3 regions of the Mesorhizobium japonicum MAFF 303099 genome follow, and region 2 is predicted to be linked to each of the others. Evidence: riboswitches for the same ligand, from Rfam matches in the RefSeq annotation. Region 2 holds a riboswitch; each other region holds the start of a gene.
The links. Region 2 has a riboswitch for thiamine pyrophosphate ahead of MAFF_RS08135 (YkoF family thiamine/hydroxymethylpyrimidine-binding protein). Riboswitches for the same ligand answer to the same signal wherever they lie in the genome.

Region 1: it holds a riboswitch for thiamine pyrophosphate, as region 2 does, so the genes downstream of both, thiB (thiamine ABC transporter substrate binding subunit) here and MAFF_RS08135 (YkoF family thiamine/hydroxymethylpyrimidine-binding protein) in region 2, are expected to answer to the same signal.
Region 3: it holds a riboswitch for thiamine pyrophosphate, as region 2 does, so the genes downstream of both, thiC (phosphomethylpyrimidine synthase ThiC) here and MAFF_RS08135 (YkoF family thiamine/hydroxymethylpyrimidine-binding protein) in region 2, are expected to answer to the same signal.

What each region holds. Positions count from the first base shown of each region.
Region 1 covers NC_002678.2:3,099,961-3,106,161, forward strand. Annotated here, with positions in the region: gene MAFF_RS16200 (M48 family metalloprotease) at 1-113, opposite strand, end outside; gene thiQ (thiamine ABC transporter ATP-binding protein) at 373-1,134, opposite strand; gene thiP (thiamine/thiamine pyrophosphate ABC transporter permease) at 1,142-2,758, opposite strand; gene thiB (thiamine ABC transporter substrate binding subunit) at 3,005-4,003, opposite strand; TPP riboswitch at 4,048-4,162, opposite strand; gene MAFF_RS16225 (thiamine diphosphokinase) at 4,251-4,895, shown strand; gene MAFF_RS16230 (ABC-F family ATP-binding cassette domain-containing protein) at 4,897-6,201, shown strand, end outside.
Region 2 covers NC_002678.2:1,465,189-1,471,389, forward strand. Annotated here, with positions in the region: gene MAFF_RS08115 (hypothetical protein) at 1-367, shown strand, start outside; gene MAFF_RS08120 (ABC transporter substrate-binding protein) at 500-1,516, opposite strand; gene MAFF_RS08125 (ABC transporter ATP-binding protein) at 1,509-2,276, opposite strand; gene MAFF_RS08130 (ABC transporter permease) at 2,273-3,094, opposite strand; gene MAFF_RS08135 (YkoF family thiamine/hydroxymethylpyrimidine-binding protein) at 3,130-3,738, opposite strand; TPP riboswitch at 3,729-3,842, opposite strand; gene msrA (peptide-methionine (S)-S-oxide reductase MsrA) at 4,054-4,572, opposite strand; gene MAFF_RS08145 (glycosyltransferase family 39 protein) at 4,748-6,201, opposite strand, start outside.
Region 3 covers NC_002678.2:4,670,571-4,676,771, forward strand. Annotated here, with positions in the region: gene MAFF_RS23730 (thiazole synthase) at 1-231, opposite strand, end outside; gene thiS (sulfur carrier protein ThiS) at 233-430, opposite strand; gene thiO (glycine oxidase ThiO) at 399-1,400, opposite strand; gene thiC (phosphomethylpyrimidine synthase ThiC) at 1,397-3,232, opposite strand; TPP riboswitch at 3,336-3,452, opposite strand; gene queE (7-carboxy-7-deazaguanine synthase QueE) at 3,734-4,471, opposite strand; gene queD (6-carboxytetrahydropterin synthase QueD) at 4,468-4,824, opposite strand; gene queC (7-cyano-7-deazaguanine synthase QueC) at 4,824-5,522, opposite strand; gene MAFF_RS41315 (hypothetical protein) at 5,936-6,201, opposite strand, start outside; gene MAFF_RS41460 (Fic family protein) at 6,190-6,201, opposite strand, start outside.

The DNA of each region.
Region 1 (6,201 bases), 1.6 Mb from region 2:
CTGTCGGACGGCTGGAAGCCGGATTCCTGGACCTCCGGCGGCGTGAACATCTGGCAGCTTGCCAAGGCCACGGTAAAGCCGGCCAGCGCTAGAAAGCGCGCCAGCGGGTTCATTCGTAGCTTGTCGACGCCGATCGCCAGAGCGGCTTCCTTTCAGGTCCCGGCGCATGACCAAGAAAATCGGGGGCGATCTTCGGAACCTGTCATGCGCAAAATACAAATTTCTACGGCACCCGTTGCGCGTCCCTTGGGGCGCGCGGCGGATGCAGTAGGCAAATCACGGCCTGTGCCGGACCAGTAGGGCGGACCTAGCCACACTACTTCTGCCATGGCAAGCAAGAGCCCCGTTGCCTGATGCCGGTTTGACCGTAAATTATGTCCGCTTCCGGGCAATATCTTGTGATACGGCATTGCCGGCACTTGCGCCGATATAGCGCCGGAACGCCTCCGGACCAGCCCCCGCGAAGAAATCATCCGCGCTGCCGGTGGCCGCCACAGTGCCATTGTCCAGAAACACCACATTGCGGCCGATGCGGCGGGCGTCCTGTGGCTGGTGCGTGACGAACAGCACCGTCATGCCGCGCTCCGCATGCACGCCGGCAACCAGGTCGAGCATGTCGTCGCGCAAGGCAGGCCCAAGCGATGCGAAGGGCTCGTCGAGCAGCAGCACCGGGCGATCACGCACCAGTACGCGCGCCAGGGCAACACGCTGGCGCTCGCCGCCGGAGAGTTCGCGCGGCAAGCGCTTTTCCTTGCCGCCAAGGCCTGTGCGCGCAAGCGCCCCGTCGATCGCCTCGCGGTCGACCTCGGTCAGCCGCAGCGATGGCGAGCGGCCGAGCCCGACATTCTGCTCGACGGAGAGATGCGCAAAAAGGTTGTTTTCCTGGAACACCATCGACACCGGCCGTGCGGCTGGCGGCGCGGCGCCGACATCGACCCCGCCGATCAGCACACCGCCTGACTGCGGCGTCTCGAAGCCGGCGACCAGATTGAGCAGCGTCGACTTGCCCGAACCGCTCGGCCCCATGATGGCGGTGATTTCCGCGGCCGCGAACGCGACATCGAAGGTGAGCGGCGCCTCGCCATAGCTGAACGAGACCTTGTCCAGCCGCACCGGAACACCCTTCCCTCTCATCGCCCCGTCAGACATTGCGGACCTTGTCTCTTCCCAGCCAGTCCGCCGCTAGCACCAGGGCGAGGCAAACGAGGCCAAGCAACAGCGCCAGGCCGGCGGCGTCCTGCGTGCGGTAGCTGCCCATGCGCGCCAGGAGAAGGTAGGGCAAGGTCTGCACGGAATCACTGCCGAACAGTGCGATCACACCGAGATCGCCGAGCGACAGCGCCATGGCGAAGGCGAAGGCGGTGGCGAGCGGCCGCCGCAATGACGGCCAGTCGACCAGCCGCAGCCTGGCCCAGCCCGAAATGCCGAGCTGCGCGCAGAGCCGTTCGTGGCGCTCGCTCGCCGCGTCATAGGCGGGACGGACGGCGCGCAGCGCGAAAGGCATCGCCATGACAGAATTGACGGTGACGACCATGACCGGGGCGATGGCAAAGACATCGCCGGCATGGCGCAGCAGCAGGAACCAGCCGGCGCCGATGACGATCGGCGGCACGACCAGCACAAAACCGGCGCCGGTATCCGTGGCATGTTCGAGTAGTGTTCTCGGACCGGCGCGGCGGTTCAACGCGAGTGCCCGTCGCGCCATGGTCAGCGCCAGCGACAACATCACCGAAAGCAGCGCCGACAGGCAAGCGAGCACCGCACTGGTCAGCGTCGCCTGCCGGACAGTGGCCTCGCCGGCGAGCCGGCCGAGATCGGCGCCCAAGCCTGCCGAGACGGTCGCGGCCATCGGTCCGACAACGAACAGCAGGGCCAGCACGATGAGCACTGCGTTCAGTGTGGTTTCGGTTCCTTTGACCGAGAGATAACGGCGCGGCGCCACCGGCAGGTTGGTGTCGCCGACGACATTGGCGCCAAGCCGCGTCAGCGCCAGCACCACGATGAAGGTCAGCGCGATCTGCAGCAATGTCAGGGCGACGGCCCGCGCGGGATCGAAATCGAAGCGCAGCGCCTGGTAGATGCCGACCTCCAGCGTCGTCGCCGCCGGCCCGCCGCCAAGCGTCAAAACGATGGTGAATGAAGTGATGCAGAGCATGAAGACCAGCCCGGCGACACCCGGCAGAGCGGCGCGCAGAGTCGGCCATTCAATCAGCCGGAAGGCCGGCCGCGCGCCCATGCCGAGCTGGCTCGCCAGTCGCCACTGGTCGGCGGGAATCGTCTGCAGCGCCTCGAGGAACAGCCGGGTCGCCAACGGCAGATTGAAGAAGACGTGGGCCACGAGAATGCCGGACAGGCCGTAAATGCCTGGCCAGCCCTGGCCGCCGACGGCGCTGAACAGCCCCGCGAAATAACCGGCACGGCCATAGAGCGCCAGTATGCCGAGCGCCGCGACGATCGCCGGCAGCGCCAGCGGCACGGCGAAGAGCTGCAGGATGAAAGCGCGGCCGAAAAAACGCGGATGCCGCGACAGGGCGCGTGCGACGAACAGGGCCGGGATGACCGAAAGCAGGGTCGAGAGGATGGCCTGCCAGAGCGTGAAGCGCACGACGCGCAGCAGATAGGGATCGAAGGCGGCCCAGGCGCCCGAGAAATTATGAGCGCCTTCGACAAGCAGGCCCGCGAATGCGCCGCCGATAAGCAGCGTGATCGCGGCGAGCGCAATGATTCCGGCGCTGACGCGGGGATCAGCGCGTCGCACGCTCGACCGCCAGTCTCCGCATAGCGACACTTATAGAGGGTTGCGTTCCTTGGCGCCCCCCTCTGTCCTGCCGGACATCTCCCCCACGAGGGGGGAGATTGGCTGTTTCAGCGCCTCGCTCATACCTATAGCGTCGGCGATTAGCGAAATCACCGATAGCATTCGATCTCCCCCCTTGTGGGGGAGATGTCCGGCAGGACAGAGGGGGGCGCCGTAGAGCACTCATCTTTCGATCATACGGCCAAACTATTTGCTCATCACCGCCAGCCATTCATCCACCCAAGCCTTGCGGTTGGCGGCGACCTCTTCGGGGCTGAACAGCAAGGTCTTGGCCGGCTTGACCAGTTTGTCGAAGGCCGGGTTGAGCGGCTTGTCGGTCTTGCCGGCCGGGAACATCCAGTTGGTCTCGGGGATCGCATCCTGGAATTTTGGGCCGGTCATGAAGGCCATGAATTTCGCCGCCAGCGGATTCTTCGCCCCCGTGGTGGTGATGCCCGCGACCTCGATCTGCAGATACTCGCCCTCCTCGAACGAAGCCGCCTGGTAGCGCTGCGTGTTCTCGGCGACCATGTGGTAGGCCGGCGAGGTCGTGTAGGACAGCACCATCGGCGCCTCGCCCTTGGTGAACAGGCCATAGGCCTCGCTCCAGCCCGGCGTCACGGTCAGCACCTTCGTCTTGAGCTTGGCCCAGGCTTCCGGCGCCTTGTCGCCGTAGACCGACTTCACCCACAACAGCAGGCCGAGGCCCGGCGTCGAGGTGCGTGGATCCTGGATGACGATCTTGTCGTCGGCACTGCCTTCGACCAGTTCCTTCAGGCTCTTCGGCGGCGTCTTCAGCTTTTCGGTGTCGTAGACGACGGCGAAGTAGCCGTAGTCGAAGGGAACAAAAGTGTCGTCGCTCCAGCCGCCCGGCACGTTGACATCGGAGACCGCGCCATGCGGGGCAAACAACCCGCTAGCCTTGGCATCGGCGGTGAGATTGGTGTCGAGGCCGAGCACGATATCGGCCTTGGTCGACGCCCCTTCGAGCTTGACGCGGTTGAGCAGGGCCACGCCATCGGCGACCGAGACGAACTCGACGTCGCAGCCGCATTCGGCCTCGAATTCCTTCTTCACCACGGGGCCTGGACCCCAGTCGGCGGTGAAGCTTTCATAGGTGTAGACGGTGAGCTTGTCCTTGGCCAAGGCCGGCCCGGACAGCGCCACGACCATCGTCGAGACAAGAGCGTATAAAAGCGTGCGCATCGGCGCCTCCTTCGTTCGAATTGAAAAGGAATTGAGGCGCCGGACTGTCCGAAACGTCTAATCCCTCCGCCGGTACAAACCGGATCAGGTTCAGCGGGTTGGCGAGACTGCCTCTCAGCCGGTCCGCGAAGATCGCGTCCGGCACCCCGTTAGAGCGTTTCGACACATAGGCCGGGCCGAGGAACCGCGCAAGTGGCAGTTTGCCGGCCTTCCGTTTCCGCTGCCGGGCTGGTACAGGCCACCGGATATGAGCACATTCACCATCCTGCTTGGCGGCGATCTCATCCGCACGCCCCGGCTCGACCGCCAGGTCGAAGGCTCGCGCGTCATCGCCGCCGACGCCGGCATCGGCCATGCCCGGCTGCTCGGCCTTGTGCCGGAATTGTGGGTGGGCGATTTCGATTCCGTGCCGACCGATCTGCCCGCCGACCTTGCCGCGGTGCCCCGCCGGACTTTCCCGGCGGAGAAGGACAAGACCGACGGCGAACTGGCGATCGCCGCAGCACTCGAGCGCGGCGCGACCCGCCTTGTGCTGGCGGGTGCGTTCGGCGGCAAGCGCGCCGACCACGCCTTCCTGCATCTGGCGCTCGCCCTGCGCCTGGCCGAGGCCGGAACGGAGGTGCTGCTGACCAGTGGCGCCCAGGAAGGTGTCCCGCTGCTGCTGGGAACGGCCGGCTTCGACTATGCCGACGGCACGCTGTTTTCGATCCTCGGCTTTTCCGAACTTGCCGGCCTGACCGTCACCGGCGCCAAATGGCCGTTGAACCAGGTCGAGGTGGCCTTCGGCTCGTCGCTGACCATTTCCAACGAGGTCCGGGGTCGCCTGGACATCGCGCTCGGCCACGGCCGCGCGCTGCTGCTCGCGCATCCGTATCCACTACCTGAAAGCTGACATGGCCCCGCCCCTTCTCAATCTCGACGGGATAAGACTGACCTTTGGCGGCACACCGCTGCTCGACGGCGCCGCGTTGACCGCTTCGGCCGGCGACAAGATCGCGCTGGTAGGCCGCAACGGGTCCGGCAAGTCGACGCTGCTCAAGATCGCCGCCGGCCTGGTCGAGCCGCAGGACGGTGAGGTGTTCCGCCAGCCCTCGGCAACCGTCCGCTATCTGCCGCAGATGCCCGACATGGAAGGTTTCGCCAATGTGCGTGCCTATGTCGAGGCGGGGCTTGGGCCAGCCGACGACCCTTACCGCGCCTCCTATCTGATGGAGCATCTTGGCCTCACCGGCGAGGAACGGCCGGGCGATCTCTCAGGGGGCGAGGCCAGGCGCGCAGCCCTGGCCCGTGTCATGGCGCCGGAGCCTGATATTCTGTTGCTTGATGAGCCGACCAACCATCTTGACCTGTCGGTCATCGAATGGCTGGAAGAAGAGCTCGTGCGCACCTCCTCGGCACTCATCGTCATCTCGCACGACCGCCGTTTCCTCGAGCGCGTGTCGCGCGCCACCGTCTGGCTCGACCGTGGCCAGACCCGCAGGCTGGACAAGGGTTTTGGCCATTTCGAGGAATGGCGCGACCAGGTGCTGGAAGAGGAAGAGCGCGAGCAACACAAGCTTGGCCGCCAGATCGTGCGTGAAGAACACTGGCTGCGTTATGGCGTGACGGCGCGGCGCAAGCGCAACATGCGCCGCTTGGGCGAGTTGCAGACCATGCGCCAGCGTTTCCGCGGCCATCGCGGCGCCGAAGGCACCGCGACCATGGTGGCAAGTGACGCCGCCGAATCCGGCAAGCTGGTGATCGAAGCCAAAAACATCGAGAAGAGCTTTGGCGACCTGGCCGTGGTCAAGGGCTTCTCGACCCGCATCCAGCGCGGCGACCGCGTCGGCCTCGTCGGACCGAACGGCGCCGGCAAGACGACGCTTTTGAAGATGCTGACCGGCGAATTGGCGCCGGATGCTGGCTCGGTGCGGCTCGGCACCAATCTGGAAATCGCCACGCTCGACCAGAAGCGCGAGGCAGTCGATCCGCAGGAGACGCTGGCGCAATACCTCACCGACGGGCGCGGCGAAAACCTCGTCATCAATGGCGAGCAGCGCCATGTCGTCTCCTACATGAAGGATTTCCTGTTCAAGCCGGAGCAGGCGCGCACGCCGGTGCGCGAACTGTCCGGCGGCGAGCGGGCGCGGCTGATCCTGGCGCGCGTGCTGGCACGACCGGCAAACCTCCTGGTACTTGATGAGCCGACCAACGATCTC
Region 2 (6,201 bases):
GCGGGAAACAGCTGCCACCTGTGACAACTACCTTCGCCAGGGGCCGGGCGCGCTCAGCACGCCGGACCAGGATTTTCTGGGTGACATGGACAAGATAGGCGCCACCCTGTTCCACGCTTTCGGCGCGGCGAAAAAGGGCGGTCTGCCGGCCGCTTCGGCCAGCGACGAAGACTGGTCGCTGCTGGCCGACGCTTTCATCAAGGCTGGCGGCACTCCCGTCGAGATGAATGCCATTGCCAATGTCAGCCTGGAATTCGAAGGTCTCTGCCCGGCCGTCGCGAAACTTTATACGTCTGCTCTGTCGCTGCAGGGTGAGCCCGGGCGGCATATCAAAACCACTTTGCTCTATGAGATCGCCCGGAACTAGTCGGGTCTGCGGATCCGCGCGGTGATCAGGATCTGTCATGCCTGGCGAGCCTCTTTGGCTCGCCAGGCATACCCGGCTTCGAGAGGCCGACTGGCCGCCCCGGTTCACCGTTTCACGGACACGGCAACCACTCTAGCCCAAAGTTGAATTGCTGAAATACTTCGTGAAATCAGGTCTTTGCGTCAGAATCTTACCATCCGCATCGCGCAAAATGCCCGCTTTGAAGAGAAAGTCGCCGATCGCTTCCATCTTGGCCGGATCCATCGTGCCGATGGCGCCGTTCTCCGCGCGCAGATAGTGTCCGTCGATCAGCGCCTTCAGCGATGCTTCGATCAATGCCGGATTGGTCAACGCATCCTTGTTGGCGGCGATCAGCAGCGCGGCGGCTTCGGCCGGATGATCCACAGTGAACTGATAGCCGCGCCGCGTTGCCTGGATAAAGGCCGACGCCAGTGCCGGGTTTGCTTGGAGATACGCCTCGCTCGACGAGATCAGCGTTGTATGCTCGTCGGGCACGCCGTAGTCGGCATAGACGAAGCTGCGCTGCTTGATGCCTTTGAGTTCGGCCTCGACGCCCTCCCAGGTCGAGACCTCGAGCGTGAAGTCGACCGAGCCGTTGGCCAGCGCTTCATAGGCGGAGGTGCCGAGTGTCACAGTTTCGAAATTGCCCTTGCCGCCGTCGTGGCGGATGATGGTCGAGATCAGTGCGTTTTCCCAGGCGCTGCCGAAACCGCCATAGGTCAGGCCATCAAGGTCCTTCGGACTTTTGATCTCGCCGCGCTCCGCATTGAAGACCACCCGGCCGGTTTCGGACTGCACCACGGCATAGACGGCCTTCAGATCGGCCCCGGCGGTCTTCTGGGTGAACAGGCTGATGGTGCCATTGATGCCGAAATCGGCGACGCGGTTGGCGACCAGCGTGCCGGCGCCGGTATCGCTATAGGGCAGAATGTCGACCTCGAGGCCGGCCTCGCGGTAAAACCCCTTGTCGCGCGCGACGAACAGCCCGATGTGGTTGGTGTTGACCGTCCAGTCCAACGCGACGGTGACTTTTGGCGTCGCGGCGAAGACGCGGCTTGATCCGGCGATCAGCGGAAGACCGCTGGCAAGGGTGAGCAGCAAAGCCTGCCGGCGTGTCAGATCAGTCATGGTCATATCCTTTGGATGGTTGAGGGTTGAGCAGAATGTCGAGTATCTCGGCTTCGAGTGCGCCGGCCTGTTGCGCGGCGGCGCCGGCCGGATCGCGCGGACGCGGCAGCGGCACCCTGATTTCACGCAGCACACGGGCCGGTCGCGCCGACAGCACATAGATGCGGTCGGACAGGTACACGGCCTCGCGCACATCGTGGGTGATCAGCAGCGCCGTCCAGCGATGGTGGCGCCACATCTGCTCGAGCCAGCGCTGCATGGCCGCGCGGGTCAGCGCGTCGAGCGCGCCGAACGGCTCGTCGAGCAAAAGCATGTCGCGCGCCTGCACCACCGTGCGCAGCAATGCCGCGCGCTGGCGCATGCCGCCCGAAAGCTGTGCCGGAAAATGCCGCTCGAAGCCGGCAAGGCCGAACTCGGCAAACAGCGGGGCGACACGCGCCCGCGCCGCCTTGCGCCTGATGCCTTGCACCTCGAGCCCGAGCGTCGTGTTGTCGAGGATGCGCCGCCATGGCATCAGCGCGTCGCGCTGCGGCATGAATGCGAAATGCCGGCCATGGTCGTCGAGCGGCATGCCGTCGAACAACATCTCCCCTTCGCCATGCTCGGCACCCGTCAGAAGCTGGAACAGCGTCGACTTGCCGGCGCCCGAAGGCCCAAGGATCGAGACGAATTCACCGGCACCGACGCTGAGCGAAATGTCGGCAAGCACGTCGAGCCCGCCAAACGCCTTGCGCACATGCCGCAATTCGAGCCGGCTCATCGCCATGGCCCCTTTCCTGCAGATTGCGGGTCGGCCCGCTCCCAAGGCATGGCGAGGCGTTGCAAGAGCACCGTCAGCCCGAACAGGATCAGCGTGAGCGCGACACTGACACCGACCGCGGCCAGCACCAGATCGGGGCGGAAATTGTTCTTGGCGTTGAGCATGTAGATGCCAAGCCCCTTCGCCGCCCCGGCATATTCGGCGAAGATGGCGCCGACCACGGCATAGGTGATGGAGATCCGCAGGCCGGCGAAGAAATAGGGCAGTGCCGAAGGCAGCCGCGCCAGCACGAAGACGCGCCAGCGCCCTGCCCCCATGGCGCGCAGCATCTGGCCGATCTCCACCTCGGTCGCCTCGTAGCCCTGCACCAGAGCTACCAGCATCGGGAAGAAGGTGACCAGCGCCACCAGCATGATCTTCGGCGTCAAACCGAAGCCGAACCACAAAACCACCAGCGGCGCGATGGCCACCAGCGGCAAGGTCTGGCTGACGATGAAGACGGGAAACAGCGCGCGCCGCAGCGGCTGGAAGAAGTCGACCAGCATGGACAGTGTGAAAGCGGCACCGAGCGAACAGGCAAAGCCGATCAGCGTGGCGCGGATGGTGGGGATGGCGTTGTCGATCAGCGCATCACGATTGAGCATCGCCTGTTCGAAGACGCGTGAGGGCGCCGGCAGGATCGTCGGCTTGATGCCGGAATAGGTAGCGTAGAGCTCCCACGCCATGAGGAGCAACCCAACGGAGATGACGGCGGGGGCTGCCTTGGCAAGGGAAGCCGCGAGCGGGCGCGGCGCGACTGAAGATGAAACCACGGGCATAACCTTTGACGGGGACGCGCGGAAGCGCGGCCGGCCTAGACAGCCGACGGGCTGTTGGCGGAAACCGTGACGTCGAGGGTTACGTGGCCGGCGCCCGGCCCGAAGCGGCAGAAGGCTTCGTTCAGCGCCGAAAAGATTGCGCCGGTATCACCGCGCAGTTTGGTGCAAAAATTCTTGGAGCGATCGTAGACGCCGGACTGCTTGAGGAAATCGATGCAGCCGTAGATCTCGTCCATGTGGTCGCCGATGCCCATCACATAGAGCGAGAATTGCGCCGCCGCCGGCTGACCGGTGGCAGCAGCATTACGCACGGCGGTGATGGCGGCTTGCTTTCGTGGGCCGAGCGGTCCGACAGGACCGCCAAACGCATCGGAGCGGCAGATCGGATCGTCCGGCTCGCCCGGGCAGCCCCGCGAAATGGCGGCCGACAGCACGCAATGCTTGCCGCTCTGCGCCGCCGCTACGAACAGGTCGCGCAGCGCCGGGAACAACACTTCGGGCGGCCCGACCAGCAAGGTCGAGATGTCATCGGTCTCGATCCGGAGCCTGTCCCGGTAGGGATCGAGCGCGCTGAGCGCGCCCAGGATGACGCCGACGAAATCGTCGGCCATGGGATATAGGGAAATCTGTGCGCCTGAAAACATCGCCCGCCTCGCTCCGCTGGTATTACCCAGATCAGCTTCTAGGGTCTGTGGGCTTGCCGCCCCCGTCTCAGCCCCGACCGTACGGAGCACCCCTGTGGATGGGCGCGTTAAAGCACCATTCGAATGGAAGGGGAAGCCGTTTTTTAAGCGCACCGGGCCAAAAGCATTGCACCAGGGGTCGCAAACCGATGCCAACGGCGACGCCACGGCGCCCACCGCGAACAGCAACAACTGCGAGTGATTGCCCAAAAAAGAAAAGCCGCCGGACACCCGGCGGCTTTCGATATCATTCCCAACGATGCTTTATGCCAACCGTTAGGATACGGCCTTCTCGCGTACCGGCAGCTTCCAGCCCGGCCTGACGAAATGGCAGGTATAGCCGTTCGGATATTTCTCCAGATAATCCTGGTGCTCGGGCTCGGCTTCCCAGAAGGCGCCGGCCGGCGCGACTTCCGTGACGACCTTGCCGGGCCACAGGCCGGAAGCATCGACATCGGCAATGGTGTCTTCGGCGACGCGCTTTTGCTCATCGCTTGTGTAGTAGATCGCCGAACGGTAGCTCATGCCGACATCGTTGCCCTGGCGGTTGCGCGTCGTCGGATCGTGGATCTGGAAAAAGCGCTCCAGCAGCGTGCGATAGCTGATCACGGCCGGATCGAAATTGATCTCGATGGCTTCGGCATGGGTACCGTGGTTGCGATAGGTGGCGTTGGCTACATCGCCGCCACTATAGCCGACACGCGTGGAGATGACGCCGGGATAGCGCCGTATCAAATCCTGCATGCCCCAGAAACAGCCACCGGCAAGCACTGCGCGTTCGGTCGAAGTCGCCATGTCACGTCTCCTCAAAAAGGCAATTCCACCTCATGTAGCGGTTTCCCGCCCGGAATTGCGCAGACAAAATTGGATTTCCCAATAGATGGGCATTGTCGTCCGCTTCGTCCAGTCGCGCGGAAACAACGCGGCCATGAGCGAACGATATCACGACGCGGTCGGGGATCGAACCGCTTCAGTTGCCCGGATGCAGGGTCTGGCTGTCGACGGCAAGCGGCGGATACAACGTGCCGGGCGGAATGGCGGCAAAGCTGATTGCCACAGGCGGCGCCGTGCGCGACCAATTGAAAAGAACGGTCTTGACCGGGAAGTTGCCCAGCCATGTCCGCAACTGCGGCGGCACGTCATGCCCCGGCCAAACCATCAGCATGCCGTGGTCGCGCAAGCGCTGGCTGGTGATCCAGGGCGCGAACCGGGTATCGAGATCGGTGAAGATCGACGGCTTGTCATAGGCATTGAGGCCCGCCAGCATGGCCACCTGGGTATCGCCGCCGACAATGTCGAGCCTGCCTGGCGCCGCGGCGTGCCAGACGGCCTCGGCCTCGTCCGCGATCGGCTGTGCCGGCCAGCAGACGGCGTCCAGGCGCCCCCGCACATTGCAGCCCGTCCAACGGAGCGCCGCATAGGCGCTCGACATGGTGAGGATGCAGAGGAACGCGCAGATCGCCAGCCTTCGCATCTCGATGGCGCCGAGCCGGTGGCCGAGAAAGGCGAGCACCGTGACACCGACGAGATTGTACATCGGCGCGCCCCAGGACTCGCCTGTGCCGGTGAACAACGAGGCCACCATGATCAGGGTCGCCGGGCCAAGCCCCATCCACACGAGATAGACCAGAATGCCGCGCTCGACCGGCACTTCCGGGGCGGGCGAGCGCCGCAGCAGCCCGGATATCGTCAGCACCAGAAGAAAGCCGGAGAGCCCGGCCATCTGGACACCGATGTAGTAGAGGCGCACCCGGTTTTCGGTCACCCATTGGTCGCGGGCTGCGAAATAGGTCAGTGGCAGGAAATCGATACGGTAGAGCGCGATGGCCAGCGGCGCGGCAACGGCGAGAAAAACGGCAAGGCCGAGCCATGGCCAGGGCGTCGCCAGCCGGATGCGCGCGCGTGCGTCATACAACAGCCAGAGCGCGCCGAAGGCAAGCAGCAGGCCGGTGGAGAACTTGGCATAGAGCCCGACGCCCGACACCAGTCCAAGCGCCAGCCACCAGCCCGGCCCGCCGCCACGGCCGGCGCGCCAGAGCAGCCAGCAGATGGCCGCCCAGAACGGCATCTGCGCGTAGTCATGATTGAATTGCGGGGTCGGCCAGCCGAAGAAATAGACCGACGGCATCAAAAGCACGGCGGCCAGCGCGCGGCTTTGCCCGAGCATGTCGCGGGCCAGCAGATAGACCAGGATGAAGGTCGACGAGATCGTCAGCTGGGCAAGCATGTATTGCGGCCAGCGGAAAGATCCGGTCAGAAGATGGCTGGTTTCGAGCAGCCAGCCCGGAAGCTGCGGGTGCTTGTAGGTCAACAGCACCCATTCGCGGCCCCACATGAAACCTTCCACCACATCGCCGGGCGGGGCGGGATCGATCAGTGCCGGCACCACCGTCCAGCACAGGATCTGCACCAGGCACAAAAGCG
Region 3 (6,201 bases), 3.2 Mb from region 2:
CTTGACGGAGTGACAGCCAGCAGTGTTGGGGAGGATTCTGACGCCCAGCGAGCGGATCAACGACCAGAATTTCTCGCCGGCCCTGCCACCTGCCATCTCACGGCGCAGCGAGACGGTCACCACCGACGTGCCCGATGCCTTGACCGCATCGGCAAGGATGGCCGGCGAAGGATATTGCGCGGTGCCGAGAAGCAGGCGGGAAGGAAGCGTCGTCCCGAGAAGCTCGAACATGCTAGCCTCCCTGCATGGGCGAGAGGATTTCGATCCGATCGCCGTCGCTCAACCGGAATTCCGCCCGGCTGGCTTTGTGCACGAGGTCGCTGTTGACGGCGGTCGCCAGCCAATCGCCCTCATAGTCGAGCGCTGCAAGCAGCTCGGCCAGGGTGGTGGCGGCAACCTCATGCGCTTTGCCGTTGACCAACAGTTTCATGAGCAAGCTCCTTGGTTCCGTCTTGATTGAAAACCAGGTCGGCCGCCCGGCGCGCCATGGCGGGCGCGAGAAGAAAGCCATGGCGATAAAGCCCGTTGATCGCGACGGCGCTTCCGCATGCCTCGACACGCGGCAGATTGTCGGGAAAGGCTGGGCGGATGCCGACACCGGTTTCAACGATCTCGGCCTCGCCAAAGGCCGGATGGAGGGCATAGGCGGCGCCCAGAAGCTCCATCATCGAACGCGCCGTGACCGGTCCCCCGGATTGGCTTTCGATCATCGTCGCCCCAACCATGAAATGGTGGTCGGCACGCGGCACCACATAGAGCGGAAAGCGCGGATGAAGCAGACGGACCGGGCGCGACAGCGAGACATCAGGCGTACGCAGGATCAGCATTTCGCCGCGAACGCCGCGCAACCCATCGTCTTCTGCCGCCATCCCCGTGCAGTCGATCCGGCGATCGAATCCGGAAATGTGCCGGGCATCGGCACCGAAGCGGAATTCGACGCCCATCGCCGCCAGCCTGTTATGCAGTGCAGCCATCGCCCGGCGCGGGTCGAGATGGGCTTCGTCGGGGAAGAACAGCGCACGGCGGAAACGACCGGAGAGGTCCGGCTCGAGCTGTGCGATTTCGTTTTCATCGAAAGGCCTGTACCCCGACGTGCGACTGGCAAACCGGTCGAGCTCGCCCGCATCGCGCGGCGCGGCCACGACCAGTGTTCCGGCCCGCGTCACCTGCCCGGGCGTTGCCGTATCCCACCAGTCGGCGGCGTCGCGTCCGAGATCGAGCACCGGCTGCTCGGCGCTTTCACGCTCGCACCATGGCGCCAACATGCCGCCCGCGAACCACGACGCATTGCCGCCGAGGCTAAGTCTCGTCTCGGCAACCGTCACCGCCGCGCCGCGGATGGCGAGTTCGAAGGCCGCGGTGAGGCCGGCGACGCCGGCCCCTTTGATCAACACCTTCATGACAGCTCATGCGCCTCCGGCATGAGCGGTGCGCCGCTCTCTTCCGCGGGCACGTAGAGATCGCCGCCCTCGCGGTATTTCGCCGCCATCGCCGCCATGCCCTCTTTCTGTGCCTCGGCGCGGATGTCGTGGGATATTCGCATGGAGCAGAATTTCGGCCCGCACATCGAGCAGAAATGCGCCAGCTTGTGCGCCTCCTTGGGCAAGGTCTGGTCGTGGAAGGACCGCGCGGTTTCAGGGTCGAGCGACAGGTTGAACTGGTCCTCCCAGCGGAACTCGAAGCGCGCGCGGGAAAGGGCGTCATCCCTGACTTTCGCCGCCGGATGCCCCTTCGCCAGGTCGGCGGCGTGTGCTGCGATCTTGTAGGTGATCACGCCAATCTTGACGTCGTTGCGATCGGGAAGGCCGAGATGTTCCTTGGGTGTGACGTAGCAGAGCATGGCGGTGCCGAACCAGCCGATCATGGCGGCGCCGATACCTGAGGTGATGTGGTCGTAACCCGGCGCGATGTCGGTCGTCAGCGGTCCAAGCGTATAGAACGGCGCCTCGCCGCAGACGGCGAGCTGCTTGTCCATGTTCGCCTTGATCTTATGCATCGGCACGTGACCAGGCCCCTCGATCATCACCTGGCAATCCTTCGCCCAGGCGATCTTTGTCAGCTCGCCGAGGGTTTCCAGCTCGGCGAATTGCGCAGCGTCGTTGGCGTCGGCAATCGAGCCGGGACGAAGGCCGTCGCCGAGCGAAAAGGACACGTCATAGGCGCGGCAGATATCACAGACTTCCGCGAAATGCTCATAAAGGAAGCTTTCCCGGTGATGGTGAAGACACCATTTGGCCATGATCGAGCCACCGCGCGAGACGATGCCCGTGACCCGGTCGACGGTCAGCGGGATGTAGTGCAGCCGCACGCCGGCGTGGATGGTGAAATAGTCGACACCCTGTTCGGCCTGTTCGATCAGGGTGTCGCGGTAGACCTCCCAGGTCAGATCCTCGGCGATGCCGCCGACCTTTTCCAGCGCCTGATAGAGCGGCACCGTGCCGATCGGCACCGGCGCATTGCGCACGATCCAGTCGCGGATATTGTGGATGTTGCGACCGGTCGACAGGTCCATCACCGTATCGGCGCCCCAGCGGATCGCCCAGACCATCTTTTCGACCTCCTCGGCCATCGAGGAGGTGACCGCCGAGTTGCCGATATTGGCGTTGATCTTGACCAGGAAATTGCGGCCGATGATCATCGGCTCGCTCTCGGGATGATTGATGTTGGCGGGAATGATTGCGCGCCCGTGAGCCACCTCGTCACGCACGAATTCCGGCGTGACGAGGTCGGGGATCGATGCGCCGAAGGCTTCGCCGTCGCGTTGCAGCGTGCCGCGCAGCATCTCGCGGCCGAGGTTCTCGCGGATGGCGACGAACTCCATTTCAGGCGTGATGATGCCGGCGCGGGCATAGGCAAGCTGCGTCACCGCCTTACCTGACCTGGCCCTGAGCGGCCGATTGCGAACGGGAAATTCCGGCGTCAGGCGCTCACCCACCGCGAATCCATTGTCTTCCGGCCGGACATGGCGGCCGTCATAGGCTTCGACATCGCCGCGCGCGGTAATCCATTCATGGCGAAGCCGGGCGAGGCCCTTTTCAATGCTGGTTTCGACTGTCGGGTCGGTATAGGGGCCTGATGGATCGTAGACGATGACGGGCGGCTCGCCGGCCGTTGGATGAACGGAGATTTCACGCATCGGCACCCTGATCTGCGGGTGGAGGACGCCGGATTTGTGGATTTTCCGCGAGGCGGGCAGTGGTCCCGTCGACACGGCGGGGGTGAGGGCATTCATCGTGAGGCTCCTTTGCTCATGCATTGGAGACCCAGTTCTGTGCCGGAAGGATGAAAAGACGCTTTGGTCGGCCTGCCGAAACAGGACCTCGGGCGTAAACTCCCGCAAAGCGCTTGCACCGTCCCTACGCCAGTATGAACTGGATCAGGTTCAACGGGTCACTGCGCCGCGAAAGCCAGCAGTATCTCAGCCCCTTGCCGGGACTCCCCTGGTGAATGCATCGAATTGAACGGCCCGTCGCTATTTTGTCAAGCGCATTCGTCCCGCAGCGGTGATCGGCAACCAAACAAACCCAGCGGAAAAGCATGGTAGTATCGAGAGCAAGTCACGCTCCAGAGGAGCGGTGAAGCGCCCCCAATAAGGCGAGCCCTCATGCGGATTTCGGTGCCTTTTCCAGCACGGTGTTTTCGGGGCTTTCCGGAACGACGCTGCTGCCGCCCAGTTGGGTGAGATTGCTATAGAGGTCTGTCTTGCTCGTCGTCGGCAATCCTTCCCCTTCGGCTAGACGCCCCGTTTGTTTCCCCAGAGCAGAACATGAAGCTGCGGCAGTACACGCGCCTCGAACCACCTGTCACGGGTCACTTTTTCAACCAGCCATTCCATGCGCCTCATCACACCGGCCATGTCGATGAACCCGTCTTCGTTGCCGGGACGCGGCGGCGTGTGATTGCCGGGCTGCAGATAGACGGGTAATTGCGGGTAGCGCGCCGCGGCGTCTTTGGCATAGGCATAGTCATCTTCGTCGAAGACGACGAGCTTGAGCGCCGTCTGCGGCTTATCCTGCGCCGCCTCTAAGCAGGCGTCGAACGCGGCCCAATCTGTCGTCATTTCACTTGAGGGCGGCTTGGGGCTGAGTACCAGCACGTCGAGATCCGCGAACCATTGCTTAGACACCGAACCTTGGGTTTCCAATGCAAAACGGTAGCCCTCACCATGCCCGCGGTCGATCAACTGGCCAAGCGGCTGGATGGCCGGATTGCCGCCCGACAGCGATACCATCACGGGCTGACCGCTGGAAAGTGCAATGACCTTTTGCCAAACCGCGTCGGAAGACATCATCTCCCAATCATGGCGGAAGCGACGGTCCACCGCATGCAGGCTGTCGCACCAGGAACAGCGATAATCGCACCCGCCGGTTCTTACGAACACCGTCGGCAAGCCGATCAGCACGCCTTCGCCCTGAATGGTCGGCCCAAAAATCTCGCTCACCCGGATTCCGGGATGCAACGCGCAAGTCATGGTCGGTATTCCGCCCAGGTTTTCGGCGTCTCGCTCACCCGCACGGCGGAGGTTTCGGGTAGCCGCACCTTGCACCAGTCGTAGAAGTGCCTGGCCAGACATTCCGCTGTGGCATGGTCATGCCCCAGCACGTCGTTAAGATGCCGATGGTCGAACGTCCCATCGATGTAGTGCTTGAACGCCGCCAGATCTTGGTAGTCGCGCACAAAGCCGTGTTCGTCCAGTTCGCCACCTGAAAGCTCCACTACGACGATGTAGTTGTGGCCGTGCAGACGTGCGCACTGATGATCTGGTGGCAAGGAGGTGAGCTGATGCGAGGCCGAGAAGTGGAACTCTTTGGTAATGCGGAACATCACGCGCTCCTTGTCTGGATAGCGTGGAGCCAGAAGTCTGCGTCCTCATAATCTGTCGGGTCGGTGATGCCGGCCAGATCGAATGCTTCGCGCCGTTCGACGCATGTCCCGCAGCGACCGCAATGACGTGCACCGCCCTTGTAGCAGGACCACGTCGCCTCGAACGGTGTGGCGTACTTTGCCCCCTCGCTGACGATGTCGGCCTTCGACATATTCACATACGGAGCGTACAGGCGGATATCGGCGTAGCCTGCGAGGGCATGGTTCTGCATCGTCTGAAAGGCGTCGATAAAAGCGGGCCGGCAATCGGGATAGATGAAATGATCTCCGCCGTGGACGGCAGTGGCCACCGCATCGGCCTTCTTCGCGGCGGCAACCCCGAAGGCGATGGCCAGCATGATGGCGTTCCTATTCGGCACCACCGTGATCCTCATGGAGTCTTCGGCATAGTGCCCGTCGGGCACGTCCACATTATCAGTCAGCGCCGAGCCGCTCAGGTTCCGGCCAACATCGCGGATATCGACGATCTGGTGCGGAACAGCCAGCCGCTTGGCGCAGATAGCGGCAAAGCCGAGTTCCTTTTTGTGCCTCTGGCCGTAATCGAACGAAAGCAGGCCAATGAGTTTCTGCTCGGTCGCCACCTTGTGAGCGAGCGAAACAGAGTCCAATCCGCCGGAGCAGATGACGAGGGCATTCATGGTTTGAATCCTTGTTTTGACCGGGTAAGGCTGCGACCGGAGATTTCTCTGCGTTCCCACTACTCCACGGAGCCGGTTTTGTGAATGGGGTGGACGCGATTGAGCGCACGTACCTTGTTGTCAGCGTCCCCAAGATGACTTGCACGCGACTTGTCGCGTATCTTCGACCGCTGGGGTGCTGACGCCGGCACTGCGTATATAGGCGTATAGATAATGCAGAAATCACTGCCGTGGCGCAGCAGCATTCCCGACACACCTTCGGCTTGTCCGGTTTGCCCCAGAACTTGACGTCCCGAGTTTCGGCGCTAACGCAAGGGTCGACCGGCAGTCCCAGGGAAAGGCTTCTGCCGCGTGCTTTGCCGTTTTCTGGTCTGCGCATAGATCGCCTCGAGCCGCCCGCGCTTCGTCATTGGTCAGAGCCGGGAATTCCTTTCCGAGGGCGCGGCTCGATAGGGGCCACCATTCTGGTTAAGGAAACGGAAGAGCAGATCGATCAGCCGCTTGGGCGTGTCGATAAAGGCATTCACCTGTTGCCGGAATTGATCGTAGCGCTGCAGAAAAGCTGTTTCGTAAGGAAGGTGCCGTTCGATCGTCCGCCGAAGGCAGGCATAAAGAAATTCGGCGTGCGGGGTTGCATCGAAGTATCGGTAGAAATCCCCGGTGTCATTCAGCACCCGGA